Deinococcus aerius: one gene and its partner. The protein of the gene in region 1 binds, or shares a complex with, the protein of each later gene. Links are inferred from orthologs where the notes say so. Each region holds a gene or a part of one and is shown in the gene's direction. Other genes may lie near its edges. The genes, in order: glmM and cdaA.

Evidence for each region.
Region 2: the proteins of glmM (region 1) and cdaA are in contact, whole or in part, in a crystal structure (PDB 7OJS), measured with the Bacillus subtilis proteins. The link is inferred for Deinococcus aerius from one-to-one orthologs.

The regions. Positions count from the first base shown.
Region 1 is NZ_BFAG01000004.1:164,255-178,495, forward strand. Bases 4,541-7,395 are described here. They hold glmM (phosphoglucosamine mutase), read left to right. Parts: upstream 4,541-5,229; coding sequence 5,230-6,561; downstream 6,562-7,395. Other genes in these bases: DAERI_RS07680 (phosphotransferase family protein), read right to left, coding at 4,541-4,860; polA (DNA polymerase I), read left to right, coding at 6,858-7,395. Also shown: DAERI_RS07660 (ABC transporter permease), read left to right, coding at 1-240; DAERI_RS07665 (ABC transporter ATP-binding protein), read left to right, coding at 301-1,257; DAERI_RS22355 (hypothetical protein), read left to right, coding at 1,352-1,678; DAERI_RS07670 (DNA-3-methyladenine glycosylase), read left to right, coding at 1,645-2,289; DAERI_RS07675 (DNA glycosylase AlkZ-like family protein), read left to right, coding at 2,762-3,880; more of DAERI_RS07680, read right to left, coding at 3,871-4,540; more of polA, read left to right, coding at 7,396-9,587; DAERI_RS07700 (HAD family hydrolase), read left to right, coding at 9,607-10,206; DAERI_RS07705 (WD40 repeat domain-containing protein), read right to left, coding at 10,210-11,247; DAERI_RS07710 (cyclic-di-AMP receptor), read right to left, coding at 11,316-11,645; DAERI_RS07715 (transcription initiation factor IIE subunit alpha family protein), read right to left, coding at 11,745-12,248; DAERI_RS07720 (hypothetical protein), read left to right, coding at 12,736-13,137; DAERI_RS07725 (helix-turn-helix transcriptional regulator), read left to right, coding at 13,220-13,432; DAERI_RS07730 (ABC transporter ATP-binding protein), read left to right, coding at 13,425-14,162; DAERI_RS07735 (ABC transporter permease), read left to right, coding at 14,152-14,241. UniProt on the Bacillus subtilis protein: Catalyzes the conversion of glucosamine-6-phosphate to glucosamine-1-phosphate. Glucosamine-1-phosphate is used for cell wall biosynthesis.
Region 2 is NZ_BFAG01000013.1:93,229-107,449, forward strand. The notes cover bases 7,456-10,290. They hold cdaA (diadenylate cyclase CdaA), read left to right. Parts: upstream 7,456-8,373; coding sequence 8,374-9,207; downstream 9,208-10,290. Other genes in these bases: DAERI_RS16845 (metal-dependent hydrolase), read right to left, coding at 7,540-8,220; DAERI_RS16855 (CdaR family protein), read left to right, coding at 9,204-10,190. Also shown: DAERI_RS16810 (BON domain-containing protein), read right to left, coding at 1-369; DAERI_RS16815 (2-oxoglutarate dehydrogenase E1 component), read left to right, coding at 678-3,521; odhB (2-oxoglutarate dehydrogenase complex dihydrolipoyllysine-residue succinyltransferase), read left to right, coding at 3,626-4,963; DAERI_RS16825 (GIY-YIG nuclease family protein), read right to left, coding at 4,983-5,360; pyrE (orotate phosphoribosyltransferase), read right to left, coding at 5,556-6,116; DAERI_RS16835 (RodZ family helix-turn-helix domain-containing protein), read left to right, coding at 6,164-6,376; DAERI_RS16840 (ribonuclease HI), read left to right, coding at 6,404-7,144; bis(5'-nucleosyl)-tetraphosphatase (symmetrical) YqeK, read left to right, coding at 10,337-10,978; DAERI_RS16865 (LCP family protein), read left to right, coding at 10,975-12,297; rsfS (ribosome silencing factor), read left to right, coding at 12,294-12,698; DAERI_RS16875 (winged helix-turn-helix domain-containing protein), read left to right, coding at 12,748-13,437; DAERI_RS16880 (sensor histidine kinase), read left to right, coding at 13,437-14,221. UniProt on the Bacillus subtilis protein: One of 3 paralogous diadenylate cyclases (DAC) in this bacteria, catalyzing the condensation of 2 ATP molecules into cyclic di-AMP (c-di-AMP). Upon expression in E.coli leads to c-di-AMP synthesis.

The DNA.
Region 1 (14,241 bases):
ACGCTGATCTCCTACCCGCTGAACATCTACCCGGCGTGGCTGCGCCGCACCTTCACCTACCTGATTCCCGCCGCCTTCCTGAGCTACTTCCCGGTGCTGCACGTGCTGGGCCGCCCCCTCCCCGACGGCCTGCCGAGCTGGGCCGCCCTCCTCTCCCCCGTCGTCGGCCCCCTCATCCTCGCCGCCGCCTTCGCGTTCTGGCGGGTGGGCGTGCGGCGGTATCACGGGACGGGGTCGTAGGTCGCGGGACGTGCCCCCTTCCTTTTCCACCCTCCGCATCCCCTCCCAAGGAGCCTCCCCATGATCGAAGTCGAACACCTGCACAAGTCCTTCCAGACCCGCTCGGGCGGCCTGCTGCGCGGCAGGCGGCACGTGGTAGAGGCCGTGCGGGACGTGAGTTTCCGCATCGGGCGGGGCGAGGTGGTGGGCTACCTGGGGCCGAACGGCGCGGGGAAGAGCACGACGATCAAGGTGCTGACGGGTCTGCTCGTGCCCACCTCGGGGCAGGTGGACGTGGGCGGGCTGGTGCCGTGGCGGGACCGGCGGCGGCATGTGGCCCGGCTGGGCGCTGTATTCGGGCAGCGGACGACCCTGTGGTGGGACCTGCCCGTGCGCGACTCGCTCGACCTGCTGCGCGACGTGTACCGCGTTCCAGCCGGACGGTTCCGCGAGAACCTGCGGGCCTTCACGGACCTGCTCGACCTGGGACCCTTCCTGGGCACACCCGCCCGCTCCCTCTCGCTGGGTCAGCGGATGCGGGCCGACCTGGCGGCGGCGCTGCTGCACGACCCGGACCTCCTCTTTCTCGACGAGCCGACCGTGGGCCTGGACGTGGTGGCGAAGGAGCGGATTCGGGAGTTCGTCGCGCACGTGGGCGCCGACCGGGGCGTGACGGTGCTGCTCACCACCCATGACCTGACGGACGTGGAGCGCCTCGCCCGCCGGGTCATGATCATCGACCACGGCGCGCTGCTGTACGACGGCAACCTGGCCGAGTTGCAATCCCGCTTCGGGAGCGCCCGCGAACTCGTGGTGGACTTCGAGGCCCCGCCCGCCGACCCCCGGGTGCCCGGCCTGCAACTCCTGAGCGCCGAGGGTCCCCGCGTCACCTACGCCTTTACGGGCGCGGCGGCCCGACCCATCGCGCTGGCGACCGCCCACGCCCCGGTGCGTGACGTGACCGTGCGCGAGCCGAACATCGAGGCGACAATCCGGCGGATTTACGAGGGCGGGCTGCTTAGTATGAGTGTAAATTAAGTCGACAATGGAAAATGATCACTTCGGCCTTCAAGGAAACCCTGAAATTCAACACGCTCGAAGGGCACAATTCGGCGTGGGCGGAGGCTGGGTTATGGCCGGAATTCTGGTTTCCCTCCTTAACGCCGGTGTAGGCGTGGCGCTTGCTTGGACTGTAGTGGCATCGGGTGGGGAAACGAGACCCGACGCCCTCGGGTTGGCTTTTGCCTTTCTCTACATGCTTGGATTTGTTGCAGCGGTCGTAGGCACGACGATGGCCTGGAAAGACAGGCAGACTTCAGGCGGGCACACTGGGTTCCTGTCCGCTCCGGGGGCGACATGGATTGCCCTCGGATTCGGTCTGTCGGGCAATTTGGTCGTGATTCCCGTGATACTGCTTTTCTTGGGATGGAAATTCTACCGACATCGGCAACTTCGGTGACTCCCCTACCCCCCGCCTTCTTCAACCGGGACCCGGTGCGCGTCGCCCGGAAGGTACTCGGCGCCACCCTCGTCCGCGTCCTGCCTGGCGGCGAGGTCCTGTCGGGCCGGGTGGTGGAGGTCGAGGCGTACGACTGCCCGCGCGATCCAGCCTGCGCGGCGGGCCGCTTTCACGCCGCCCGCACGATGGACATGGCGATCCCGCCCGGGCACTGGCTCTTCTGGACCGCCCACAGCCACCCCCTCCTGCAAGTCTCCTGCCGCGAGGAGGGGATAGCCGCCAGCATGCTGATCCGCGCGCTGGAGCCGCTGACGGGCATCGGCAGCATGCTCACCCACCGCCCCGTCACCCGGGGGCGCGACCTGACGAACGGCCCGGCCAAACTGGTCTACGCGCTGGGCCTCAACCCGGCCGAGATCGCCGGAACGCGGGTGGACAGCCCGGGCCTCCATCTCTTGCCGCCCGCCGCCCCCCTGCCTGACGACGCGGTGACGGTGACGGCACGCATCGGCATCCAGGCGGGAAAGAACCTCCCGTGGCGCTTCCTGGTGAATGGAAACCCCTGGGTGTCGCCCGCGGTGCCGAGTATGGACCTGCTGGCGGGAGGCTAAGCGCTCGACTTGTGGTGACAGCAAGAGGAGGAGCACCTGGACGCCCTGACTGGCTTCTGGAGGCCATGCCCGTTCACCCCCACCCGGCCTCCCCCCTCAAGGGGGAGGAGCTTTTTGTCTTTCCACTCAGCTTTCCTCTTTGGGAGGAGACTTCCATGCATTACCCAGCCCACAGGGGGAGGGGTAACACTGCCAAAGCTTTAGCCTTTCAAAAACCGTCTATGGTGGACGGCCCATTCCTGCCAGTGGCTCGCTCTCGCACCGCCTTCACCCCGCCTTGCTCGCGCAGCGAGACGGTGGGCACGCGACTCGGAACACAACAAGATCAAACCTTGCGCGGAGAAGGACACGGCCACGGGTGAACTGGCCGGGCCCTTTGCCGAGCGCAGCGGAAAACTCCCCCTGCCCCCTCTGGGGGTAGGGGGCTGGGGGTGGGGGCAACACCTTCCAACTGGAACGCTACCCTCCCCCCATGCCCGGCACGCCCCTCACCCCCGCCGCCCTGCGGGCCCTCGCCTTCCGCACGCTGGAGCGCCACTCCTCCCTCCAGGCCGCCCTGAACGCCCAGGGCTTCGTGCAGGCCGACCCCATCCGCGCCCCCGCCCGTGCCCAGGACCTCACCCTCTTCCAGCGGGTGCGCGGCTACCGGGCGGGCGACCTGGAGCGCCTCTACCCGACCCTCGACGCCGAGGAGGACATGCTGCCCAACTACGGCTTCGTGACGCGGCACGTGCAGACCCTCCTGCACCCACGCGAGCCCGGCGAGTCGAGCGCCGAGCGGGAACACCCCGACTTGCTGGCCGAGGTGCGGGCATGGGTGGAGACACAGGGCGAGGTCCACCCCCGTGACGTGGCCGGGGCGGTGGGCCGGGGCCGGGTGGTGAACGCCTGGGGCGGGCAGTCGGCGGCGACCACCCGGATTCTGGACGCGCTGCACCGCCGGGGCGAGGTGCGGGTGACGCGGCGCGTGGGGGGCGTGCGGCTCTACGGCCCGGCCCCACATCTGGCCGCCCTGCGCCAGGCGCCCCTCCCCGAGGCCGAGCGGGTGCGCGGGGCCGTTCACCTGCTCGCCTCGCTCTACGGTCCACTCCCCGAGGCCAGCCTGGGCCACCTCGTCTCGCTCTCGCACTACGGCCTGCCTCACCTGAGGGGCGAGATGCGCGCGGCTTTCAGAACCGCCATCCGCGAGGAGCTGGCGGGCGCGCGGGTGGACGGCCTGCGCTACGTCTGGCCCGCCGAGTGGGAGGTGGACGGGGTGAGGGCGCCGCGCGGCGTGCGGATCGTCGGCCCCTTCGACCCTCTGGTCTGGGACCGCCGCCGCTTCGAGCACCTGCACGGCTGGACGTACCGCTTCGAGGCGTACACGCCCCCGGCCAAGCGGCAGTTCGGCTACTACGCGCTGCCCCTCTTCCAGGCCGAGCGCGCGGTGGGGTGGGCCAACCTGAAGGTGGAGGGGGGCGAACTCCGCAGCGAGGTGGGCTTTGTTCCGGGTGTGCGAGAGACAGCGGCGCTCAGGAAAGGGGTGGAGACCGAGCTGGGGCGGTATCGGGCGTTTCTGGGCCTGGAGGGCGAGGTGACCGGTCAAGGCTGAGCCAGCCACGCCTCCGTCACCCGGCGCAAGGCGTCCCGCACGCCGCTGGTTTCCTCCCGGCGGGCCTGCCGCGCGGTCGTCAGCACGTTCAGGGCCAGTCCCGCACGTTCCTCGGCGGCGAGTTGGGTGGAGGTGAGCGTGTGACCGTGCGCGGCGAGTTCCGTCCGGTACGCCTCCCGCAATCCAGGGCCGAGACGGGCACGGTCGGCGGACTCCAGACGCACATGGAGCAGGTGGGCGAGGTCCTCCCCGAGCGGCGCCCCATGCACCTGCCCGTAGTCGATCAGGATGGGCGGTCCGCCACCAACGGGCCACAGCACCTGCCCGGCGTGAATATCCCCGTGGGCAAGGGTTACGCCGCAAGTGGATTTCAGCAGGGCGGGAAGGGCTTGTGCTGCCTCCCCCACCGCCCTCACCTCATCGGGCGTCCAGTCGGGGACAGGCGCGGCGGCAATCCGCGCGCCACGGCGAACGGCCCGCTCGGGGTCCCAGCCCCACTCGCCCCTGAGTTCCGGGCGGCTGAGCCAGAAGGCGTGGTGGCGGGCGAGCAGGCGCACGATTTCGCACAAGGCCGCCTCCCGCTCGGCATCGGTCCTGAACGCGCCCCAGCCGGTCGTCTCGTCCGTCATGTCGCGCGTGAGCAGATGGGCGCGCAGGCGGGCGGGGTCGAGGGCCCGATGCAGAAGCGGCGCGTGCGGCACGGGCGAGAGCGGCGCGAGGCCGCGCAGGTAGGCCCCCTCCCGCGCCAGCCGCGCGAAGGCCCGCTCGTCCCGCCACCCCGCCGGGAGGTACTTCAGGAAGAGGGGACCGTGGGGGGTGACGTAGCGCGCGAAGGCCGCCCCCTCCCCCACCCACGCCTCGACGCGGCGGCGCGGGCCGGGAAAGGCCGCCCGCAACTCACGCGGCCAGCGGCGGGACGAAACGGCGGGACCACGCCCGGCGAGCGCGTCCCGCACGTCCGACAGCAGGCCCAGCCTCAAGCGATGAGTGAGACGAGCCCGGCGACGGAGCCGCCTGCGAGCGCCGCACCAACCACAAATGCACCCAGGCAGCCCATCCCGCGCCGACGGGCGACCTGACGGTAATGCCCGCCCCGCCCGTAGTGCGCCCGGTGGCCGCTGCTGTGGCTGCCGCCCAACGCCGCCCCGAGGAAACCACCCCGGTGCCCGCTGCTGTGGCTGTGGCCCCGGTAGCCGAACCCCCGGCGATGCCCGTGGCTATGACTGAACGAGAAGGAACCTCCAGAAAATCCGCTCATGCTCCCGGGTACGCGGGGCGGCCCGCCGGAGTTCCCAGCCCCCGCATTCCCGCCGCGCCCATCACACGCCCCCGGGTATGATGACCCGGTTATGAGCGAACGGAAGTATTTCGGGACGGACGGCGTCCGGGCGGTCGCGGGCGAATTCCCCCTGACCGCCGCGTGGGTGATGGGGCTGGGCGCGGCGGCGGGCGAGGTCCTGAAACGGGAAAGCGCGCGGCCCAGCGTGGTGATCGGCAAGGACACCCGCCAGAGCGGCGACATGCTGGAGGCGGCCCTCGCGGCGGGCCTGACGAGCCGGGGCGTGACCGTCATCCACGTGGGCGTGCTGCCCACTCCGGGCGTGAGCTACCTCACCCGGCACCTGGGCGCCGACGCGGGCGTGGTGATCTCCGCCTCGCACAACCCGTACGAGGACAACGGGATCAAGTTCTTCGGACGCGACGGCCAGAAGCTCAGCGACGCGACCGAGCACGAGATCGAGGCCGCCATCGACGAGGTGCCGACCTTCGCCCCAGTGACGGGCGTGGACCTGGGCTCGGTCACGAACTACACCGAGGCCGAGCGGCTGTACGTGGGGTTCCTGCGCTCACACGCGCCCGACCTGACCGGCCTGCGCGTGGCGATGGACTGCGCGAACGGCGCCGCGTACCGGGTCGGCCCGCGGGTCTTCCAGGCGGCGGGGGCGGACGTGTTCGCCGTCTACACCACGCCCGACGGGCACAACATCAACCGGGGCTGCGGGTCCACCCACCTGGAACACCTCCAGCGGATCGTGCGCGAGGGGGACTACGACCTGGGCGTGGCCTTTGACGGCGACGCCGACCGGGCGCTGTTCGTGGACTCGCGCGGGAACGTGGTGCAGGGTGACCACATGCTGCTGCTCAACGCCCGCGCCCGGGGCGAGCGCGCGGTGGTGACGACCATCATGGCGAACATGGCGCTGGAGGTGAAGCTGCGCGAGGCCGGGATCGGGCTGGAGCGCACCGCCGTCGGCGACCGCTACGTTCACGAACGGCTGCACGAGCAGGGTCTCACGCTGGGCGGCGAGCAGAGCGGGCACATCCTCTTCCTTGACCAGAGCCCCACTGGGGACGGCGTGCTGACCGCCCTGCTGACCCTCGCCGCGATGAGGAAGCTGGGCACCACGCTGGACGAGCTGCACGACGAACTCGTGATGTTCCCGCAGACGCTGGTGAACGTCCGGGTGACCGACAAGAAGGCCACCTTCCGCGACGACGTGGTGCAGGCCGCCGTGCAGCAGGCCGAGGCGCGGCTCAATGGCCGGGGCCGCGTCAACCTGCGCCCCAGCGGCACCGAGAACCTCATCCGCGTGATGGTCGAGGGTCCCGACGAGGCCGAAATCCACGAGGTCGCCCGGACGCTGGCGGGCGTGGTGGAGGAGCGGGGACGGGCGGGCTGAGGGAATGCGGGGGCTTGATCTAGAAGAGCGGCCTGAACGATAAAAACCCCTCCCCCTTGAGGGGGGAGGCTGGGAGGGGGTGAACGGGGACGCCCTGCGGCGCGGCGGATAGACGAGGCAGGGCATCTTGCCAGTATCGGCGCTGCTCCGTCGCCCCCTCACCCCGGCCCTCTCCCACGAGGGGAGAGGGAGAAAAACGCCGCCGCTTCTCCAAGCCCATCATGTCACTGCCCGAACCGATCAAAGCCCAAGATGCGGCGAACGGCGCCCCATTACGCCCACAGTAGAATGCGCCCATGACTGCCCCCTCTCCCGACACGCTGGTGCTGATCGACGGGCACGCGCTGGCGTTCCGCTCGTATTTCGCGCTGCCGCCGCTCAGCAACAGCAAGGGCGAGCCGACGCACGCGATCCTGGGCTTCCTGCGCCACACGCTGCGGCTGGCGCGGCAGGCGTCCAATCAGGTCATCGTGGTGTTCGACCCGCCGGGGGGGACCTTCCGGCACGAGCAGTACGACGGCTACAAGTCGGGCCGCGCGCAGACACCCAGCGACCTCCCCGCGCAGATCAACCGCATCCGCGACCTGGTGGACGCGCTGGGGTGGCCCCGGCTGGAGGAGCCCGGCTACGAGGCCGACGACGTGATCGGCACCGTCACCAAGATGGCCGAGGGCAAGGGCTTTCAGGTCCGCATCGTGACGAGCGACCGCGACGCCTACCAGCTTCTGGACGACCACGTGCGGGTGATCAGCAACGACTTCGCCCTGATCGGCCCGGACGAGGTGCAGGAGAAGTACGGCGTGACCGTGCGGCAGTGGGTGGACTACCGCGCGCTGACGGGCGACGCCAGCGACAACATCCCCGGCGCCAAGGGCATCGGGCCGAAGACGGCGGCCAAGCTGCTCCAGGAGTACGGCACGCTCGACGCCGTGCTGGAGGCCGCGCGGGCGGGCACGCTGGAACCCAAGGGCACCCGCGAGAAGCTGCTCGCCTCGGAGGCCGACGTGCTGTTCAGCCGCGACCTCTCGCGCATGGTGACCGACCTGCCGCTGAAGGTGGAGCTGGGTGCTCAGCGTGGCGCGGGCGACCCGGCCCGGCTGGAGGCGCTGCTCGACGAACTCGAACTCGCCTCGCTCAAGAAGGAAGTGCTGGGTCTGGGGAAGGGGGCACCCGCGCCCACCGGGGAGAACGCGCCCACATCCTCCCCCGACGCCTTCCAGGCCCCGCCCCTTGCCGAGTGGCGCACACCCGGCGAGGGGGTCACCTGGGGCTACGTCCTGTCGCGCGAGGACGACCTGACCGCCGACCTGATCGCGGCGGCGACCTTCGACGGGCAGGTGGCGCGGGTGGCGCCGGTCGAGGAACGGGCGGGGAGCGAGGCGGAGGCCGTTCCCGTCACCGCGCCCGACAGCCCCCTGTTCACCGATCTGGCGGACGAATCCCCCAAAAAGCTCTCCAAGGCCGAGCAGAAAGCCGCCGAAAAGGCCGCGAAGGCGCAGCAGAAGGAGGCCCAGCGCCGGGCGGCCCAGTTCCCCCCGGTCGTGAGCGAGGCCGAGTTCATCGGGCAGCGGACGCTGACGGCGGCGGGGGCGAAGGCGCTCGCCGCCCACCTCAGCGTGCGCGGCACGGTGGTCGAGCCGGGTGAGGACCCCCTCCTCGTCGCCTACCTGCTGGACCCGGCGAACACGAACATGCCGACCACCACCCAGCGGTATCTGAACCTGACCTGGCCGGATGACGCCGCCACCCGCGCCGCGATCACCTACCGCCTGCTGCGCGACCTGCCGCCCCAGCTCGACGAGCCCCGCCGCAGGCTGTACGAGGACGTGGAGAAGCCGCTCTCGGCAGTCCTGGCGCGCATGGAGGTGCGCGGGGTGCGGCTCGACAGCGACTACATCCGGGGCCTGTCGGGCGCGATGGCGGGCCGCATCGCCGAATTGGAGGCGGAGATTCACCGCCTGGCGGGGCGTGAGTTCCCCATCCGCAGCCGCGATCAGCTTGAGGCCGTGCTGTACGACGACCTCGGCCTGGCGAGCGGCAAGAAGACGAAGCTGACGGGCAAGAGGAGCACCGCCGTTTCCGCCCTGGAACCGCTGCGCGACGAGCACCCCATCATCCCGGCGATCCTGGAATACCGCGAGCTGGAGAAGCTGCGGGGCACGTACCTCGACCCGCTGCCCAACCTCGTCAACCCGCGCACCGGGCGACTCCACACCACCTTCAGCCAGACGACCGCCGCCACCGGGCGCCTGAGCAGCCTCAACCCCAACCTCCAGAACATCCCCATCCGCTCGGAGACGGGCCGCGAGATCCGCAAGGGCTTCATCGCGGACGAGGGCTACTGCCTGATCAGCGCCGACTACTCTCAGATCGAGTTGCGGCTGCTGGCGCACATCGCCGACGATCCGCTGATGCGCCAGGCCTTCCAGGAGGGCGTGGACATCCACCGCCGCACCGCCGCGCAGGTGCTCGGGCTCAACGAGGCGACGATCACCCCCAACCAGCGCCGCGCGGCGAAGACGGTCAACTTCGGCGTGCTGTACGGGATGAGCACCCACCGCCTGAGCAACGACCTGGGCATCTCGTACGTGGAGGCGGCGGGTTTTATCGACACGTACTTCAGCACCTACCCCGGCATCCGGCGCTATATCGAGCACACGCTGGAATTCGGGCGGGAACACGGCTACGTCGAGACGCTGTATGGCCGCCGCCGCTACGTCCCCGAGCTGAAGGCCTCCAACCGCAACATCCGCGAGGCGGGCGAGCGGCTGGCGTACAACATGCCCATCCAGGGCACCGCCGCCGACATCATCAAGGTGGCGATGGTGCGTCTGGACGCGGAACTGGAGGCGCGGGGCGCGAGGCTCCTGCTGCAAGTCCACGACGAACTCCTCATCGAGGCGCCGGAGGACCGGGCGGAGGACATCGCCTCTTTCACCCGCGAGGTGATGGAGGGCGCGGCGGAGCTGAGCGTGCCGCTGGCGGTGGAGGTCGGGGTCGGGCCGAACTGGTACGACACGAAGTAAGTCTGAGTTACCCTCCGGCATGGCGATTCGGGCGGTGTTCTGGGATATCGGCGGCGTGCTCCTCACGAACGGCTGGGACCGCGAGCAGCGGGCGGACGTGGTGGCGCGCTTCGGGCTGGACGCTTCAGACTTCGGCGAGCGGCACAAGCTGGCCGTGCCCGAACTCGAACGCGGGCGCATGAGCCTCGCCGAGTACCTGGAGCAGACAATTTTCCACGCGCCCCGCCCCTTCACCCCGGACGACTTCCGCGCCGCGATGGAGGCCGAGAGCCAACCGCACGCCGAAGCACTCGCCCTGGCCCGCGAGCTGGGCGAACGTCACCGCATGTACGCCCTGAACAACGAGGGCCGCGACCTGAACGAGTACCGCATCCGCACCTACGGGCTGGGCACCTTCCTCCTGGGCTTTTTCACCTCCTGCTACCTGGGGGTGATGAAGCCCAACCCGGCGATGTACCGCCTGGCCCTGAGCCTCGCCCACGTCCAGCCCGGCGAGGCCGTGATGGTGGACGACCGCACGCAGAACGTCGAGGCTGCCCGCTCGGTGGGGATGCACGCTGTCCGGTATAAGGATGCTGCACAGCTCCGGGCGGAACTCGCGGCGTTGGGGGTGGAGTAGGGGTCAGGGGAGTGGGGCGCCCTGGACCTCGCCCCGGAAGGTGTTGAGGATGAGCGTCCTGCCGTCCGGGGCAAGGACGGCGAATGCTCCTGGCGTGTCGAAGGTCTTCAGCAAGCTCCCGGTCTTGGTGTCGTACAGCAGGGACGCCGGGACGTTCTGCGGGGTGCGGGCGATGTTCAGCAGCACGCGGCTTCCGTCGGCGCTGAAGCTCACGGCACGCACGCCCCTGGCGCAGAGCCTCGCCTGGAGGCCCGGCGGGCAGGGCTCGGTATAGGTGGGAATTGCTCCCGGGCCCAATCCCCAGCTCAGGCCCCAGTCGCCCTGACCCAGCCGGTCCAGCCCCAGCTCCAAAAAGCCGACACTGAACCCCTGCTTGACCAGCAGGCGGCCGTCCGGCGCGAACTGGAAGGGGCGGACAGTCCCCTTCAATCCGGGCACGGTCAGCACCTTCTGGCCCGTGTCCGTGTTCCAGAGGGTTACGCTGCCCGCCTCCGACCACGTCTCGTTCACGGCGAGCAGGGGCCGCGACGGGTGGAAGGTCAGGCTGCGGGGTTGCGAGTGCAGCAGCAGGGTGGCGCGGCGCTCGCCCTTCCGCACGTCCCAGAGTTGGACGTAGCCGAAAACGTTCATGGCCGCCAGGGTTCGCCCGTCGGGACTGAACGTGAGCGCTTGAGTGCCGCTCAAACCCGGCGAACTGCTCGTCCAACGTTTCTGCGGCATGCGAACGGTGAGGGTGTCGGCCGCCTTGTTCAGCCAGGCGAAGGTCTGCAAGTCGGGCGCGAAGGAGAGCCTTCCCAGGTCATTTCCGGCCTCGGGAAACACGATGAGGCCCTCTCTTTCCCCGGTCCTGGGGCGACGGCGCTCCAGTTGTGGTGCGTCCCCGCTCCCCGGGTAAAACGGGCGCGTGATCACCTCGCCCTTCTCGGTGAAGCCCAGGAATGAGACGTTCTTCAGGGTCCACGCGGGCTGTACGGGGACAGCGCCAGCGATGGCAGCAAAAACCAACGGGAGCAGCGCGGCGGTCAGTCGCAAAGGGGGCACGCCTCAGCCTCTCCTCTGCCACCGCTCGGGGCGTGAGACCCTGCTGACGGCACGTTCAGCCTGCGACTTCAGACCTTGACAAATTCCTGCACGCCCAGCACGAACATCACCGCGCCGCCGACCGCGACCTCCACCGGATCGTTCGCCATCCCCTCGCCCTGCTCGCCCATGGGGACGCTCGGGGTCACCAGGCGGGTGCGGGTGCGGCAGGTCTGCTGGACGTGGCGCTTGAGGTCCGCCAGGCGCTCGTCGGGCACGCCGATCATCAGGGTGGTGTTGCCCTCGCGCAGGAAGCCGCCCGTGCTCGCCAGCTTGGTGACCTCGAAGGCGTTTTCCGACAGCACCCGCACCAGGGCGGCGGCGTCGGCATCCTGAATCACGGCGAGAACCAGCTTCATGAAGCGCAGCATAACAGAGGGGGCGTCAGCGGCAGTTCAAGACCCCCGCCTGCCATGAAAAAAGGCCTCCGCCGTGGGAGGCCTGGGGATGTGGGGAGGTTACGCGACCTGCTTCTTCTTGCCGCTCGTGACGGGCGCCTGCTCCTGGCCGAGCGCCTGCGTCTCCTTGAGGCGGAAGATCACCAGGCTGCCCACGAAGGTGCAGGTGATCATGCCGTGCGCGTTGAGCAGCGACAGGGCCTTCATCACGTCCTCGCGGGTCATACGGAGCTGCTCGCTCATGTACAGGGCGCTGTCGGCGCGGCCCTCCAGGTAGTCGCGCACCCGCTTGGCGTCCTCGGTGAGGGGCGTGGCGGGCACGTCGGCCAGGCCGGGGTCGGCGAGGCCGTACACGGCGCGGGTGCCGGTGCCGGGCAGGCGGCGCACCCGGCCCTGGTCGAGCAGGCTGGCAAGCGCGGCGCGCAGGTGTGACAGCGCCAGGCCGGTCGTCTTGGCAAGTTCGGTCTCGACCCATTCGGGCTTGCTTTCCAGCGCCCTGAGCACCAGCTTCTCGTTGGCGCGGCGCGTCTCTTGCAGGTCTTCAAGGGTGGGGGGGTTAAACATGCGCTATCCTCCGGGAAACCAGAGCGGGCGGGAAGGCCGCCCCAGTGTGAACGTGGATCGTGAACTCGGTTCAAGTGCGCCCTGGAGCGCAACTTTCCTATTGTGACAGGTTCCCATGCGGTTTGCATGAGCAGTGTGGCAACAGGTCGAACGGGGGCGCGGACCGGGGAAAGGCGGGCAAGTCAGCCGACCGCCCAAAAGGTGGCACATGGTAAACGGTCCAGGGGGCGGAGACCGTAAATCAAACTGCCTTTGGAACGCTTGCCCAACGGCCCATGTGCGTTTGGCCGATTGGATGAGCCGGACCCTGTACTCCGGTTGATCTTAGCTGGGATGGTTACCGCCGGCATTGCCGTCTGTCGGGGGTTGTCAACCTTCCTTGACACACCGCGGCGGGGTTCCTATCCTTGCTGTCAAGGAGGCTTGACATGACGCTGACGAGACGGCCGTTCTGCCCTCTTGCCCCTCCCCCTCATCGGGGCCAGTTGTGAACGGGCGACCCCTCAGCCGGGACCAGCGGGTGGGACGCGTCCTGCTCGGGTTTGGGCTGGGTGGAGGAGGCCTCAGCCTGCTGGGCGCGCTGCTTGCGGGGCTGGGTCGGCAGCGGGGGCTGGAGCCCCTGGCTTCAGCGGGAACGCTGCTGCTGGCCGCCCTGCCCCTCTTGTTCGCTGGCATGATGGTGCTGGCCGTGCGGCGCATGGACGAGTACGGGCGGCAGTTGCAGACCCGTGCGGCGGGCGTCGCCTTTCTGGCCGTGATGGTGCTGTCGGCCAGCCTGATCGCGTTGGAGCCCGCCCTGCATTTCAGGACGCCCTCCTGGGTGATCTACGTGACCGGCATGCTGGTGTGGGGTCTGAGTGCGGCGGTGATCGCCCGGCGGGACCCGTGAACTCAGGAGACCTTTTGGTGGCTGACCGCGTACCTGCTTCGCCGGGGAGCATCCCCCGGCAGACCAGGCCGGGACGGGTGGGATGAACAACCGCATCCGGGCACTGCGGGTGGGGCGCGGCTGGACGCAGGCCGACCTCGCCGCGCTGCTCGACGTGAGCCGCCAGACGGTGAACGCCCTGGAAACCGGCAAATACGACCCCAGCCTGCCCCTGGCGTTCCGCATCGCGCGGCTATTCGGGCAGACCATCGAGGACATCTTCGACGATGGGGAAGGGAAAGACGGACGTGCTTGACATTCGGAACCTGGGCAAGACCTACGGCAAACACGCCGCGCTGCGGGACGTGACCCTGAGCGCCGAGGGGGGCGAGGTGTTTGGCCTGCTGGGTCCCAACGGCGCGGGGAAAACCACCCTGCTGCGGATTCTCGCCACGCTGCTCCAGCCCACGGCGGGCACGGCAGCCGTGGCGGGCCACGACGTGACGCGCGAGCCCGAGGCGGTGCGGCGGATCATCGGCGTGGTGAACGGCGGCATGGGCCTCCCCGCACGGCTGACGGGGCGGGAGGTGCTGCGGTCCTTCGCGGGCTTCTACGGGCTGACGCGGGGGCAGGCGGACAGGCGCATCGCCGAACTCGACGCCGCGCTCGACCTGGGGCGCACCCTGGATACCCGCGCGGGCGAGTATTCCACCGGCATGAAGCAGAAGGTGGTCATCGCCCGCGCCGTCATCCACGACCCGCACGTCCTCATCCTCGACGAGGCGGCGAGCGGCCTGGACATCTTCGCGCGGCGCACCCTGCTCGACTTCGTGGCGGCGGCGCGGCGCCCGGGGCGGCTCACCCTCTACTCCACCCACGTGATGAGCGAGGCCGAGGAGGTCTGCGACCGGGTGGCGATCCTGCACGAGGGGGCGCTGGTGACGGTGGGCACCATCCCCGACATCCTGGCGCGGACGGGGGAGCGGAACCTGGAGCGCGCCTTTTTCGCCCTCGTCCGCGGCACGGAGGCCCGGCGTGCGGTCTGAGGGGCTGCGCCCGGGCTACGTCTGGCGGGTGGCCTCGCGCGACCTGCTCTCCACCCTGCGCGACCGCCGCACGATCACG
Region 2 (14,221 bases), on another replicon or contig:
GCCCCCCTGTCCCTGGTATTGCCCCTGATAGGAGCCTTGCCCACCCTGTCCCTGGTACGAGCCCCCCTGGGACTGACCCTGATACTGCCCACCGCCCATGCTGCCGTAGCTGTCGTCGGCATAGCGGTAGTCCTGGCCGCCCGACATGTCCTGGCTGCGGCCAGACTGGCCCGGCATCTGGCGCTGCCCATAGTCCTGATCGTAAGCACGGCCCGCCGCCCCGTAGCCGTAACCCATGCCCGTGGGGTCGCGGTCCATCCCGGAGCGGTCATCCCCAGGGCGGGAGCGGTTGCCGTACCGGTCATCGCCGGAACGGTCGTCATAACGGCGGTCGTCACGCATGAAACGGTCGTCGCGGTAGCGGGTCATGGGTTCCTCCACGGGAATGCGGAAAACCGCCCGCCCGGAACCTCCGGGCGTCCACGGTCTTCTCTGATGCTGCCCCCCTGTGATACCCGTCTAGACACCTGGCCGGGATGACAGCCCGTTCAAGGGGCGGGTCGCCGACCCCTCATGAAGGTTCGGTGACGGGTGCAGGGCCACCGGGAACGGCTGGGGGCGTCCCAGAAATCGGCGTGCGAGAACAGCGCCTCTGCGGAGGCTGTGACCCTCATGGGGACATTTCCAGAGAAAAGGGCCGCAGTTGGGCGGTGGCGGTGGGAGTATGCTGGGGCGTTATGACGCAGTCGCAAACCATCATGTCCGGCGGGAACGCGGCCTTTATCGAGGGGCTGTACGAGGCGTACCTGGCCGACCCGCAGAGTGTGGACCCCGAGTGGCGCGCGTATTTCGACGAGCTGCGCGGGGGCGCGAAGGAAACCGCGCACTCGGCCGTGCAGCAGGCCTTCTACGAGCTGGGCACCCAGCGCCGGGGGCAGGCCGTCCTCCCCGTGCCGCAGGGCGTCAGCGGGGCGCAGCAGGCGGCGGGCGCCCTCGTCACCGCGTACCGGGTCTACGGCCACATCAGCGCCCACATGAACCCGCTGAAGATGCGCGGCCTCCCGGTCGTGCCCGAACTCACGCCGGAGTATTACGGCCTCTCGCAGGCGGACCTGGGCGAGTACGTGCAGGAGGGTTCCTTCCGGGGGCCGCTGCGCGACGTGATCGAGCAGCTCCAGCAGACGTACTGCGGGGCCATCGGCTTCGAGTTCAACTACCTGCCCGCCCCCGAGCGCAAGTGGTTCCAGGACCGCATCGAGCCCACCCGGGGCCGCGGCCAGTACACGCCCGAGGAGCGCCGCCGCCTGATGACGAAGCTCAACGCCGCCGAGGGCCTGGAGCGTTACCTGCACGTCAAGTACGTGGGCCAGAAGCGGTTTTCCCTGGAGGGGAGCGAGAGCTTCATCCCCCTGCTCGACCGCATCATCCAGCAGGCGGGCCGCTACGGGGTGAAGGAGACGGTCATCGGGATGGCGCACCGGGGCCGCCTGAACGTCCTGGTGAACATCTTCGGCAAGAAGCCCTCCGACCTCTTCGCGGAGTTCGAGGGCAAGAAGAAGCTCAGCGACAACCCCGACATCGCGGGCGACGTGAAGTACCACATGGGGTATTCGAGCGACGTGCGGACGCCCGGCGGCCCCATGCACCTCGCGCTCGCCTTCAACCCCAGCCACCTGGAGATCGTGTCGCCCGTCGTCCACGGTTCCGTGCGCGCCCGCCAGGATCGCCGGGGTGACACCGAGCGTAAGCTGGTCCTCCCGGTCACCGTCCACGGCGACGCCGCCGTGAGTGGGCAGGGCGTGGTCATGGAGACGCTCAACCTCTCGCGGCTGCGCGGCTTCACGACGGGCGGCGCCGTCCGCATCGTCATCAACAACCAGATCGGCTTCACGGTGAGCGACCCGCGCGACACCCGCTCCAGCCGGTACTGCACCGACGTGGCCAAGATCGCCAACGCGCCCGTGCTGCACGTGAACGGCGACGACCCGGAGGCGGTGGCCTTCTGCGGCGACCTCGCGCTGGAGTACCGCCAGACCTTCGGCAAGGACGTGTTCATCGACCTGATCTCCTTCCGCCGTCACGGTCACAACGAGGCGGACGACCCCACCATGACCCAGCCCATCATGTACCGGGAGATCAAGGCGCACCCCGGCACCCGCGCCCTGTACGCCCAGCAGCTCGAACAGGCGGGCGTGTTGAAGGGCGGCGAGGGCGACGCGCTCGTGGAGCGGTACCGCGACCAGCTCGACGCCGGGGATGCCGTGGTCGAGGAGATCGAGAACCTGGAGCAGAGCAAACTCGCCGCCGACTGGCGCGACTACGTGAACACCCACTGGACGGACGACACGCCGACCGCCGTGCCGCAGCAGAAGCTGACGGAACTGGGGCTGAAGCTCGCCGAGGTGCCGGAGGGCTTCGCGCTGCACCGCGGCGTGGCGCGCGTGATGGAGGCGAGAAAGGCGATGGCGCGCGGCGAGCAGCCCCTCGACTGGGGCATGGGCGAGATGCTGGCCTACGCGACCCTCCTCGTGGAGGGCTACAGCGTCCGGCTGGACGGCCAGGACTCGGGGCGCGGCACCTTCGTCCACCGCCACGCCGTGCTGCACAACCAGAACGCGCAGGACCCCATGAACGAGGAGTACGTCAGCCTCGCGCACCTCGCGCCGGACCAGGGCCGGGTGGAGATCGTGGATTCCACCCTCTCGGAGGAGGCCGTCGTCGCCTTCGAGTACGGCTACTCGACCTCCGAGCCCAAGGCGCTCGTCGCGTGGGAGGCGCAGTTCGGCGACTTCGCCAACGGGGCGCAGGTCGTGATCGACCAGTTCCTCAGCGCGGGCGAGAGCAAGTGGCAGCGCCTCAGCGGGCTCACGCTGCTCCTCCCCCACGGGTACGAGGGCGCGGGGCCGGAGCACTCCAGCGCCCGGCTGGAGCGCTACCTGCAACTGTGCGCCCAGAAGAACATGCAGGTCGTGGTCCCCAGCAACGCCGCCCAGATCTTCCACCTGCTGCGCCGCCAGGTGCTGCGGCCCTACCGCAAGCCCCTGATCGTGATGACGCCCAAGAGCCTGCTCCGCAACAAGCTCGCCATGAGCCCGCTCTCCGAGTTGGCCGAGGGCCGCTTTCAGGAGGTCATCGGCGACGACACCGTGCGGAAGGCTCGCCGGGTCGTCATCTCCTCCGGCAAGCTGCACTGGGAGCTGTTCGAGGCGCGGGGCGCGAACGAGGAGGGCTACGCGGGCACGGCGCTCATCCGGCTGGAGCAGCTCTACCCCTTCCCGGCGGACGCCCTGCGGGCCGAACTCGCGGGGCACCCCGGCGCCGAGGTCGTCTGGGCGCAGGAGGAGCCCGAGAACCAGGGCGCGTGGCTGATGATCTGGGAGGACCTGGAAAAGGTCCTGGCCGAGGGGCAGACCCTGACGCACGCCAGCCGCCCGCGCGCCGCCAGCACCGCCGCCGGGTACGCGAGCGTCCACACCCAGGAGCAGGCGCGGGTGATCGCCGACGCGCTGGGCGAGCCGGTGACCCGCAAGGACGCCGAGGTGCAGGTCAAGGCGGTCCCGCAGGCCACAGCGCAGAGCTGAGGCGGCCAGGAGTCGGGGGGTCGGGGGAAGGCGCCCTGGCCCCCCGACCTGTTCCCCCGTCACCCGGCGAGTCACGCCCCGAGGGGGGTATAAAGGAAGGCGTTATGGCGGATATCAAGGTTCCCGTATTTTCCGAGTCGGTGAGCGAGGGCACGCTCCTGACCTGGCACAAGCAGCCCGGCGAGGCCGTGAAGCGCGGCGAGGTCATCGCGGAGATCGAGACCGACAAAGTCGTGCTGGAGGTCACCGCCCAGCAGGACGGCGTGCTCCAGAGCGTCGCCAAGAATGAAGGCGACACGGTGCTCAGCGAGGAGGTGCTGGGGACCATAGGCGAGGCGGGCGCGGCCCCGGCTGCCTCCACCCCGGCCCCCACCCCCGACCAGGCGAGCGGCACGGTGGCGAGCACGGTGGGCGCGGGCGGCACGGCCACCCATCCGAACGGCTACGGCGCCCAGAACGCGGGCAACGAGGCGACCCGCCGCGACGACCTCTCCCCCGCCGTGCGTAAGATCGTCACCGAGAACAACCTCGATCCCGCGCGGATTCCGGCGACCGGCCCCAAGGGCAACATCACCAAGGAGGACGCGGTGGTGGCGGCCCAGGGCGGCCTGACGTACCAGGGACCGCAGGAGGCCGCCGAGCCCCCGAGCATGCGGGAGGCGGAGGCGACCACGGCGCAGCCCCAGACCCAGGCCCGCACCCCCTCCGCTCCGGCCCCCACCGCCCCCGTTCCCCAGGGCGCCCGGCCCGAGCAGCGCGTGCCCATGACGCGCATTCGCCAGCGCATCGCCGAGCGGCTCAAGGAGGTGCAGAACACCGCCGCGATCCTGACCACCTTCAACGAGGTGAACATGAAACCGGCGATGGATCTGCGCAAGAAGTACCAGGATCAATTCGTCGCCAAGCACGGGGTCAAGCTCGGCTTCATGAGCCTCTTCGTGCGGGCGGCGACCGAGGCGCTCAAGCAGTTCCCGGTCGTCAACGCCAGCGTCGAGGGCAAGGACATCATCTACCACGGTTACTACGACATCGGCATCGCGGTGGCCAGTGACCGTGGCCTGGTCGTGCCCATCCTGCGCGACACGGACGGGATGAGCCTCGCCGCCATCGAGAAGCAGATCGCCGAGTTCGCCACCAAGGCGCGCGGCGGCAAGCTGACGCTGGAGGACATGAGCGGCGGCACCTTCTCCATCACGAACGGCGGCACCTTCGGCTCCATGATGAGTACCCCCATCATCAACGCGCCCCAGAGCGCCATCCTGGGGATGCACAACATCATCGAGCGCCCCGTCGCCGAGAACGGCCAGGTCGTGATCCGCCCCATGATGTACGTGGCCCTGAGCTACGACCACCGCATCATCGACGGCAAGGAAGCCGTGCAGTTCCTCGTGACGATCAAGAACATCCTCGAAGACCCGGCGCGGATGCTGCTGGAGATTTAAAGTCTTCAGCCGTGAGCGGTCAGCTTTCCGGGGAAGGGGGCTGACCGCTGTGCTTGGGGGTGGGGGAGGCATCTTCTGCCACTCTGAACGCAGCGAGGGACCCCCATACAGTTAACTCACCGTACAGGTCGCGCCACTGCGGGTTTGTCCCCTCAATAAGCTCGACCTTCCTCACTCGCAGCCAGCCCTTGAGCTGCTTTTCCCTCGCAATGGCTGAGCGAATATCAGTCGTCTCCTCAAAGTAGACGCGCCGCGTCAGGTTGTACTTCTGGGTGAAACCCGGCACGGTCTTCTGCCGATGCTCCCAGACCCGCCGCGTCAGGTTGTTGGTCACACCGATGTACAGAGTGCCGTTCGGACGGTTGGTCAGGATGTACACCCAGTACGAACGGCCCACAGGTTGAGGATAAGGCGCGACAGGGAGGCGAAGGAGGAATCTGTCACCCTGAGCGTCAGCGAAGGGTCTCGCCTTCCCACCAAGGGTAGGGATGCTTCGCTTGCGGCTCAGCATGACAAATTCCGTCTCCATGGGCGGATCGCTCCATTACAGCGTGCCTCTTCAGGACAGCGGAAGCGGCGCCAGGCTGCACACCTAAATCTCTTGCAACGGCCTCTGCGCCAGCCACTCCGGCACCTCGCCCGGCGCGTAGGTATCGAAGGTCAAGCGGGTGAGGGAGACGAGGGGATGGCCCTCCAGCGGTCCCTCCTCCCCCCGGCGGTCCACGATGCAGGCGACGGCGACACACTGACCGCCCAGAGCCTCTACCGCGCGCACGGCTTTCAAGACGCTGCCCCCCGTCGTCAGCACATCCTCCACGGCAACGAAGGTCTCGCCGGGCGCAATGGTGAACGCCTCCCGAACCTTCATACTGCCCTTCCCGTCCTTCTCGGCGAAGATGGCGCGGCCCCCGTAATGCCGGGCGACCTCGTAGGCAAGGATCACGCCGCCCATCGCGGGGCCCACGAGGGTCTGCGCTTCTATGCCCGCCTCGCGGAGCTTTCCGGCAAGGGCCTGACCGATTCTTTCCGTCAGGTGGGGGTATTGCAGCACGGTGGTGGATTGGAGGAACTTGGGCGAGTGGCGGCCCGACGCGAGCAGAAAATGGCCCTCGTGATACGCGCCCGCCTCCCGGTACAGCGCCAGAACGTCCATGCGGCGAGTATCGCATTCCGGGGCCGCCGGGGAGTGCATGATGGTGCATGGATTCGCCCGCCCATGCCCCGACCTTCCCGCACGCCCACGCCCTGCGCTCCCGCCGCCTGCTCCTGGGGATTCCCCTCACGGAACTCGCGCGGGCGGCGAGCCTCGACCCCCATGTTCTGGAGGCGGTGGAGCGCGGCGAGTACGACCTGCGCAGCCTGCACGCCCTGGCGCGGCGGGTGCTGTCGCGGCGGCTCGACCTGTCGCTGTAACGCGGCACAGGCCTCGTGGGAGGCCAGATGAACCAGGCTTACGTGGACGCCAGTTGGCACGAACAACCCGACGGGCACGGGGTCGGCGGCTGGGGACTGGTCCTCCTGATCCCCGCCGAACTGCCCGCCCGCTACCAGGGTCAGATGAACGCGCCCGACAACAACGCCGCCGAGCTTCGCGCCGTGCTGGAAGCCGTGCGTCACGCTCCCGGAGGCGAACCCCTTACCGTCTACACCGACAACGAGGCGGTGATCGCGTCGGTGGGCCGGGGACGGGGGCCCCAATTGCTCGCCGAGGCTGCCCGCGAGGTGCAGGACGAGGCGGAACTCCGGGATGTGATCCTGCGGGTGGAGTATGTCCCGCGCACCCGGCGACATATGCTCTCCGCCCACGACCTCGCCAACGACGCGCGGCGGGGGCTGACCACCCCGGCCCTGCACGGGCCGCACGCCGACGTGCTCATCGAGCAGCGGCCCGCCGTGCCCGAGGCGCGGGTGAGCCTGCGCCGGTACGGCGAGCGCGTGACGGCCCTCGTGAACCTCGACCCCCTCTCGGCCGTGCCGCCGAGCGCCCAGGCCCTGCTCGCGGCCATCACCCTCGCGCGTCCGGGAGAGGTGCTGCTCGTGCGCCGGGCCAGCAAGGTCGCGCAGGCGCTGTGGCAACGGCCCGAGCGCGCCCTGCGCCCCGCCGCCCTTGCCCAACTTCAGGAGGCGCGGCAGACAGCCGACGGCTTGGGCGTGCAGGTGCAGTTCCAGACGGCAGGGTGAGGGGGCGAGCCGGGGCTTAACACCTCCTTTCCTTGGAGTTGTGGCAGTCGCAGCTTCAGGAGGGCAGGCTCGCGCCCGCCACCCCCCACCCAGCCTCCCCCGCAAGGGGGGAGGGGCCAAAAGCGCCAAAGCTCCTGCTTCCCAAAACCGTCAATTGTGGACGGCCCATTCCTGTCAGCGACTCGCTCTCGCACCGCCTTCACCACGCCTTGCTCGCGCAGCGAGACGGTGGGCACGCGGATCAGGATGCAGCAAGATCAAACTTTGCGCGTTAAGGAAAACGACCACAGGAGCGATGGGCAGGGACCTTGCCTAGCGCAGCGCTGCTCCCCCCTGCCCTCTGGGTAGGGGGGCAGGGGGGTGGGCTACACCTACGACTCGGCGAGAACAACCCTTCAAACCTCCGTCGTCTCCCCCGGCTCCAGCACCCGAACCTCCACCCCGCGCGCCTGCCCCTCCCGCGCGAACACCTGCGGATCACCGACCAGAGGCGGGAACGTGCCGTAGTGCATGGGAATGGCGACACGGGGCCGCAACAGCTCCAGCGCCCGGGCGGCCTCCTCCGGCCCCATCGTGTAATGATCCCCGATGGGGAGCAGCGCCACGTCCAACCCCCGGTCCCCGATCAGCCGCATATCGCCGAACAGGTTCGTGTCGCCCGCGTGGTAGACCCGCACGCCGCCCATCTCAATCACGAGCCCGGTGGGCATCCCGCCGTAGGTGCCGTCCGGGAAGGAGGACGAGTGCCAGGCGGGGGTCAAGGTGACGCTGCCCCACTCACCGCGCACCGTGCCGCCGATGTTGGCGCCGATGGCGTTTTGCGCCCCCTGCGCCTGCGCATACCCCCCGATCTCGGCGGTGCCGATGACGGGCACCCCGGCCCTCCCGAAGTCCAGCGCGTTCCCCCAGTGGTCGCCGTGCGCGTGGCTGATCAGCACGGCGCTGACGTTCCAGCCCAGCGCCTCCTCCAACGTGACGGGCGACTTGGGATTGCCCTGGATGAAGGGGTCGATCAGGACGCGGTGGCCCGCGTTCTCCAGCAGGAAGGCACTCTGCCCCAGGAAACGAATCTGCATGAGGCCAGTGTAGGCACGCGGGCCGGGAACTGCCCTGACCGTTCTCTCACGCTCTGAGGTTTCTCACCGCCGCGGTGAGAGGTCCGTCAGGTTCGGGCCCGTATAGTGGGCGCGTGCCGCACGGTTGCCCCGCGGCGGGAAGGAGCGCCGCGCATGTCCCTGTTTCCCGGTGATGTCAGTCCCCGGGACGTGCTGGACGTGCTGCTCGTCGCGTTCCTGATCTACCAGGGCTACCTGCTGGTGGTCGGCACCCGCGCGGTGAACGTGCTGCGCGGCATCCTGGTGTTTGCCGCGGTGTGGGTGGCCGCGCAACTGCTGGGCCTGACCACCCTGAGCTACCTGCTGGGCCGGGCGGGGACGGTGGGCCTCTTTGCCCTCGTGGTGCTGTTCCAGCCCGAGCTGCGCGCGGCGCTGGAGCGGGTGGGCCGCCCGCGCGGGCGCGACCTGGGGGCGAGCGGCGCGGCCCTCCAGGACCTCGCCCGGGCGATGGAGCGCCTCGCCGAGCGCAAGACGGGGGCGCTGATCGCCATCGAGCGCCGCACGCCGCTGGGCGAGTACGCGGCGACTGGGGTGGCGCTCGACGCGGTGGTGAGCGTGCCCTTTCTGGAGGCGCTGTTCGCGCGCAACGCGCCGCTGCACGACGGCGGCGTGATCCTCCAGGGGTCGCGGGTGGTCGCGGCAGGGTGTCTCTTTCCCCTGCAATCGAGTGACGGCACCTACCGGCGCTACGGCACCCGGCACCGGGCGGCCATCGGCCTCTCGGAGCTGACGGACGCGGTCGTGCTGGTGGTCAGCGAGGAGCGGGGCAGCATGCGGATCGCGCTCGCCGGGCGGCTGGGGCCGGACCTGAACGGCTCGGAACTCCGCGAGCAGCTCCGCGCCCTGGTGTACGACCGGGCGGACCTCAGCGGGGAGATCACGCCTCCCCCGCCTGCTCCCGCCGCCGAGGTGGGGCCGGGCACCCAGCGCGAGCGGGGGGGCGCGTGAGGGGGGGACAACTCGGGCGCTGGGCCGACCCGCGCTATGCCTGGCGGAGGGTGCTGCACAACCTGCCCGCCAAGCTGCTGGCCCTGGCGGTGGCGGTCACGCTCTGGCTGGTGGCGACCGCCGACCGCCGGGCGAACGTCGAGCAGGGGTACGACGTGCCCGTGACGGTGAGCGACACGACCGGCGAGCGCGGCACGGGCACCCGGGTGGTCAGCGGACTTTCGCCCAGCACCATCCGCGTCTTTCTCAGCGGGCGCCCCGAGCGGCTGCGCGAGCTGCGGGGCGAGAACATCGAGGCCATCGTGGACGTGACGGACGTGCCCGAGGGCAGCTTCAACCGCCCGGTGCGGGTCCGGCCCCCCAGCGGCACCACCCTCATCCGCCAGACGCCCGAGCGGGTGCAGGGCTTCCTCGACACCCAGCTCACCCGCACCCTCCCAGTCACCCTCAGCGTGGCGACCCCGCCGGAGGACAGCCTGCCCCGCTACGCGGCCACCCCGGCCACGGCGGCGGTCAGCGGACCCGGGCGGGTGGTGGCGACGGTCGCGCGGCTGGTGAACAGCCCGGTCACCCTGGGTCCCGGCGAGGAGCGGGAGGCCAGCCTGATCGCCCTGGACGCGGGGGGCCAGGCGGTGGAGGGGGTGACCACCCGTCCCGACACGGTGACGGTGCGGCGCCTCGACACCGGGGAGGTGCCCGTCAAGGCCGTCCGGGTGGTCCTGAACGACCCGCCCGCCGGGCTGCGGGTCACGTCGGCGAGCGTGCAGCCGGGCAGCGTGCGCCTGGTCGCCGCCCCCGACCTCCTCGCCCGGTTGCGCGAGGTGCAGGGCACCGTCAGCTACCGCGAGGGCACGTACACCGCCCCGGTGACCCTGCGCCTGCCCGCCGGGGCGCAGGCCCTGGAGCCCGTGAGCGTGCGCCTGACCGTGGAGCGGCGGGCAGCGGGGACGGCGGGGGGGAAGCCCACGACCGGGTCGCCGTGATCCTAACTGGGTTCTTCGCCCCGACCTGCCGAACCACCGAACGACGCGGCCTCCTTTTGGAAGCGCTACCAGGGCGAACGTCAGAATTTCGGCACTCGGCGGGCGTATACTCTGCCCATGGTGTGGCGAGTGAACCACGTAGCCATATGATCGCCGAACTGCTGGACCCGAGACACCCGCTGGCCGAGCTCGCGGGCTGGGACGAGCGCGTGCGGCTGATGGTGCGCCCGCGCCGCTTCGAGCATGTGCTGAGGGTGGCGGAACTCGCCTGCCGCATCGCCTGCGCCAACGGCCTGGACGAGGCGCGGGCCTACGCGGCGGGCATTCTGCACGACATCGCCCGCGACCTGCCGGACGCGGAGCTGCTGCGCCTGGCGCCGCCCGAGTGCGCCATCGACAGCGCCCACCCCCTCGCCCTGCATGGCCGCGCCGCCCGCACCCTGCTGGAACGCTGGGGTTACCGCGACCCGGTGGTGCTGGAGGCGGTCGAGGACCACACGACCGGCCCGCGCGGCGACAACGGGGTCGCCGCCTGCGTCTACGTCGCCGACGTGTCCGAGCCCGGGCGCGGCGTGAACGACGACATCCGCGAACTCGCCCTGCAAGACCTCGACGCGGCCCTGAGCCGGGCGATCATCTCCAAGGTCACCTACCTCCAGGGGCGCGGCATCCAGGTGCATCCGCGCACCCTGCGGGCGTACCGGGCGTTGCCCTGCATCGGGGGGGCGCCCGCCGCCGTGCCGCCGGGCGTGTCCTCCCCCGGCGCAGGCTCCCACCTGCCCACATGACCGGCCCCTCCCCCCAGTCTCCCATCCCCGAGTTCAACTTCTCCTTCGCCAACCCCCGCTCGCGGTCGCGCCTGCGGTCGGTTCAGGCCTTCGGGCTGAGCCTGGCGGCCCTCACGCTGGGGGGCCTGGCGGTGCTGAAGGCGCCCGGGAGTGCCGTCGCCGGGGCCACCCCCACCGGGGCTCCCCCCCACTTCACGGTGCTGCTGGCGGGGCGGGACATCGTGTACTGCTACTACCGCACCCCCTGCAAGGACCAGGACCAGCGCACCGGCCTCCTCCAGACACCGAACACCGACACGCTGATGCTGGTGAAGGTGGACGGCACCCGCGTGAACGTGCTGAGCATCCCGCGCGACACGAACGTCGGCCCGTTTGACCCGGGCCGCAGCCGGGCCGAGCAGAAGGTGAACAGCCGCTACTGGGCGGGTGGCCCCCACGCGCTCACCCAGGCCGTGGAGACGATCACGGGCGAGCGGGTGGACGCCTACGTGATCGTGCGGACCGATTACGTCGCGCGGGTGATCGATGCGCTGGGCGGGCTGGACGTGACGGTCCCCAAAGGCGGCATCGAGTGGGTGGACCAGGCGGCGGGCGTGAACCTGAAACTTTCGGAGGGGAACCACCACCTCGAAGGGGAAGAGGCCGTGCTGTTCCTGCGCGTGCGCAAGGGTTTCGGGGACGATTACGGGCGCATCGACCACCAGAAGCAGGCGCTGACGCAGCTCGCCGCGCGGCTCAAGTCGCCCCAGGGGCTGAGCGCCCTCCCCACCATCCTGGGCGGGGTCGGGCACGGGGTGGAGACGAACGTGGACCCCAACCTCTTCCCCTCGCTGGTGCCGTTCCTGCCGGGGCTGAAGCTCTCCTTCGCCACCCTGCCCACCCGGACGATTCCGGGGACCTTCAACCTCGCGGTGGACCGGGAGGCACTCGCGCGGGTATGGGGCACGGGGGGTCAGGCGCAGACGGCGAGTACCGACCTGCCGGGGGTGAGCGTGCGTATCATGGATGCCAGCGGCGCGGGACTCGGCCCGGCGCTCGCCCGCGCCCTGCGGACCCTGGGCTACCCCCGCGTGAGCGTGCAGGAGGCCCCCGCCAGCGGCGAGGCCAGCCAGGTCTTCACCGGGCAGGACGTGGGGGCCGCGAACACGCTCGCCGACACGCTGGGGCTCCCCCGGCTGCAAGGTGAGCGTTTCCCGGTGGGGGCGGGCGAGGTCGGTATTCTGCTGGGCAAGGACGCTCGCCAGAGCCTCGCCGCCCTGGGCGCCCTGAACGGGGGACCCACCGCCCAAGCCCCCCTCACCCGACCGGAGAACGAATGACCCCACACACCCACACCGATTCCCTGCACCGCCAACTGCGCGCCATCGTGGACGCCGCCCGCGAGCGCCGCGCCGAGAACGTCGTCGTGCTCGACCTGACCGACGTGTCCTCGACCCTCGAATACTTCGTGATCTGCACCGCAACCGCCGGGCTTCAGCTCAACGCCGTGCAGGAGAACATCCGCGAGAAGGCGCAGGAGGCGGGACTCCCCCGCCCCACCGTCGAGGGTCCCAGCGAGCGCTGGCTGCTGCTCGCCTTCGGCGGGAGCATCGTGGTCCACATCATGACGAAAGAAGCGCGCGAGTATTACGACCTGGAGGGGCTCTGGAGCGACGCCCGGACGCTGGACTTCCCCGAGCAGGCGGCCCCCCGGCCGGGGAGCGGCCAGCCCTCCGCGTAGAAGCCCCCTCCTGACACTCGCCTGACCTCGCGGCGGACAATGGAGGGCGATGAGCCATGTGGTCGTGATCGAGGACGAGGGCACCGTGCGGGAGGTGGTGCGCTTCCACCTGGAACGGGCCGGGCTGCGGGTGAGCGCCTTTGACACCACGGGGGCCGCGCAGGGCACGCTCTCGTCGGCGGACGCCCTGGTCCTCGACTGGATGCTGCCCGGCGAGAGCGGCCTGGGCTTCCTGCGGCGGCTGCGCGGCGACCCCGAGTTGCGCCGACTCCCGGTCCTGATGCTCACCGCCCGCGCCGCCGAGGCCGAGCGGGTCGAGGGCCTGGAGAGCGGCGCGGACGACTACCTCACCAAGCCCTTCAGCGCGGCCGAACTCGTCGCCCGCGTGCGCGCCCTGCTGCGCCGCTCGCTGCCCGACGCCCCGCAACAACTGAGCAACGGCCCGCTGGGGATGGACCTCGCGGCGGCGGACGCGCGGCTCTCGGGCACCCGGCTCAACCTCACCCGGCGCGAGTTCGACCTGCTCGCCTTCCTGACGCGGAATGCGGGGCGGGTGTACTCGCGCGGCGAGTTGCTCGACCGGGTCTGGGGTGCCGACTTCCTGGGCGGCGAGCGCACCGTGGACCAGCACATCACCCAACTGCGCGCCCACCTGGGGGACGACCCCGCGCGGCCCCGCTTCCTCGAGACGGTGCGCGGCAAGGGCTACCGGATGCGCCCCTGGACGGAGGAGGGCTGATGGACCTCCCCTCCGTCCTGCCCGGGCGTGCGGACGCCTGGATGGACGCCCTGCCCCAGGCCGTGCTGCTCTTCGAGGCCGGGGTGGACGCCCTGACGGTCATGCGGGTCAATGCCGCCGCCACCCGGCTCTGGGGCGTGCCGCAGGAGCGGGCGGCGGGGCGGCCCCTGCTGGAGGTCGTCCGGCGGCACACCCTGGAAGCCCTCGCCGAGCGCGGCGGCGAGCTGGAGCTGGAGGCGGGCGGGCGCACCCTGCGCTGCACGGCCATCCGCGCCGCCCCCGGGCAGCCCGGCGCCCTGATCGTCGAGGACATCACCGCGCACCGCCGCCGTGAGGCCGAGCTGCGTGAGGCAACGGCCGTCCTCTCGCACGAATTCCGCACCCCCGTCACCGGGCTGCGCGGGGTGCTGGAAGCGCTGGAGTACGACATGCCGCAGGGGCTCGCGCAGAGCTTCGTGCGGCAGGGCCTTCAGGAGGTCGAGCGGCTGGCCCGGCTGGTGGAGGACCTCGCCGTCGGCTTCCGGCCCACCCGCGCCCGCACCCTGCCGCTCGCAGAGGCCTTCGCCCGGGCCGAGCGGCTGCTGGCCCCGGAACTCGCCGCGCGGGGGACCACCCTCACCTTCGGGGCCGACCACCTCGTGCGCGCCGATCCCGACAAGCTGCTGCAAGTCCTGCTCAACCTGATCGAGAACGCGCTGAAGTACGGCCCGCCCGGTCAGCCCGTCGAGGTCGCCACCGCCCCGCGCGGCAGTTGGGTGGAGGTCGCCGTCCTCGACCACGGGGC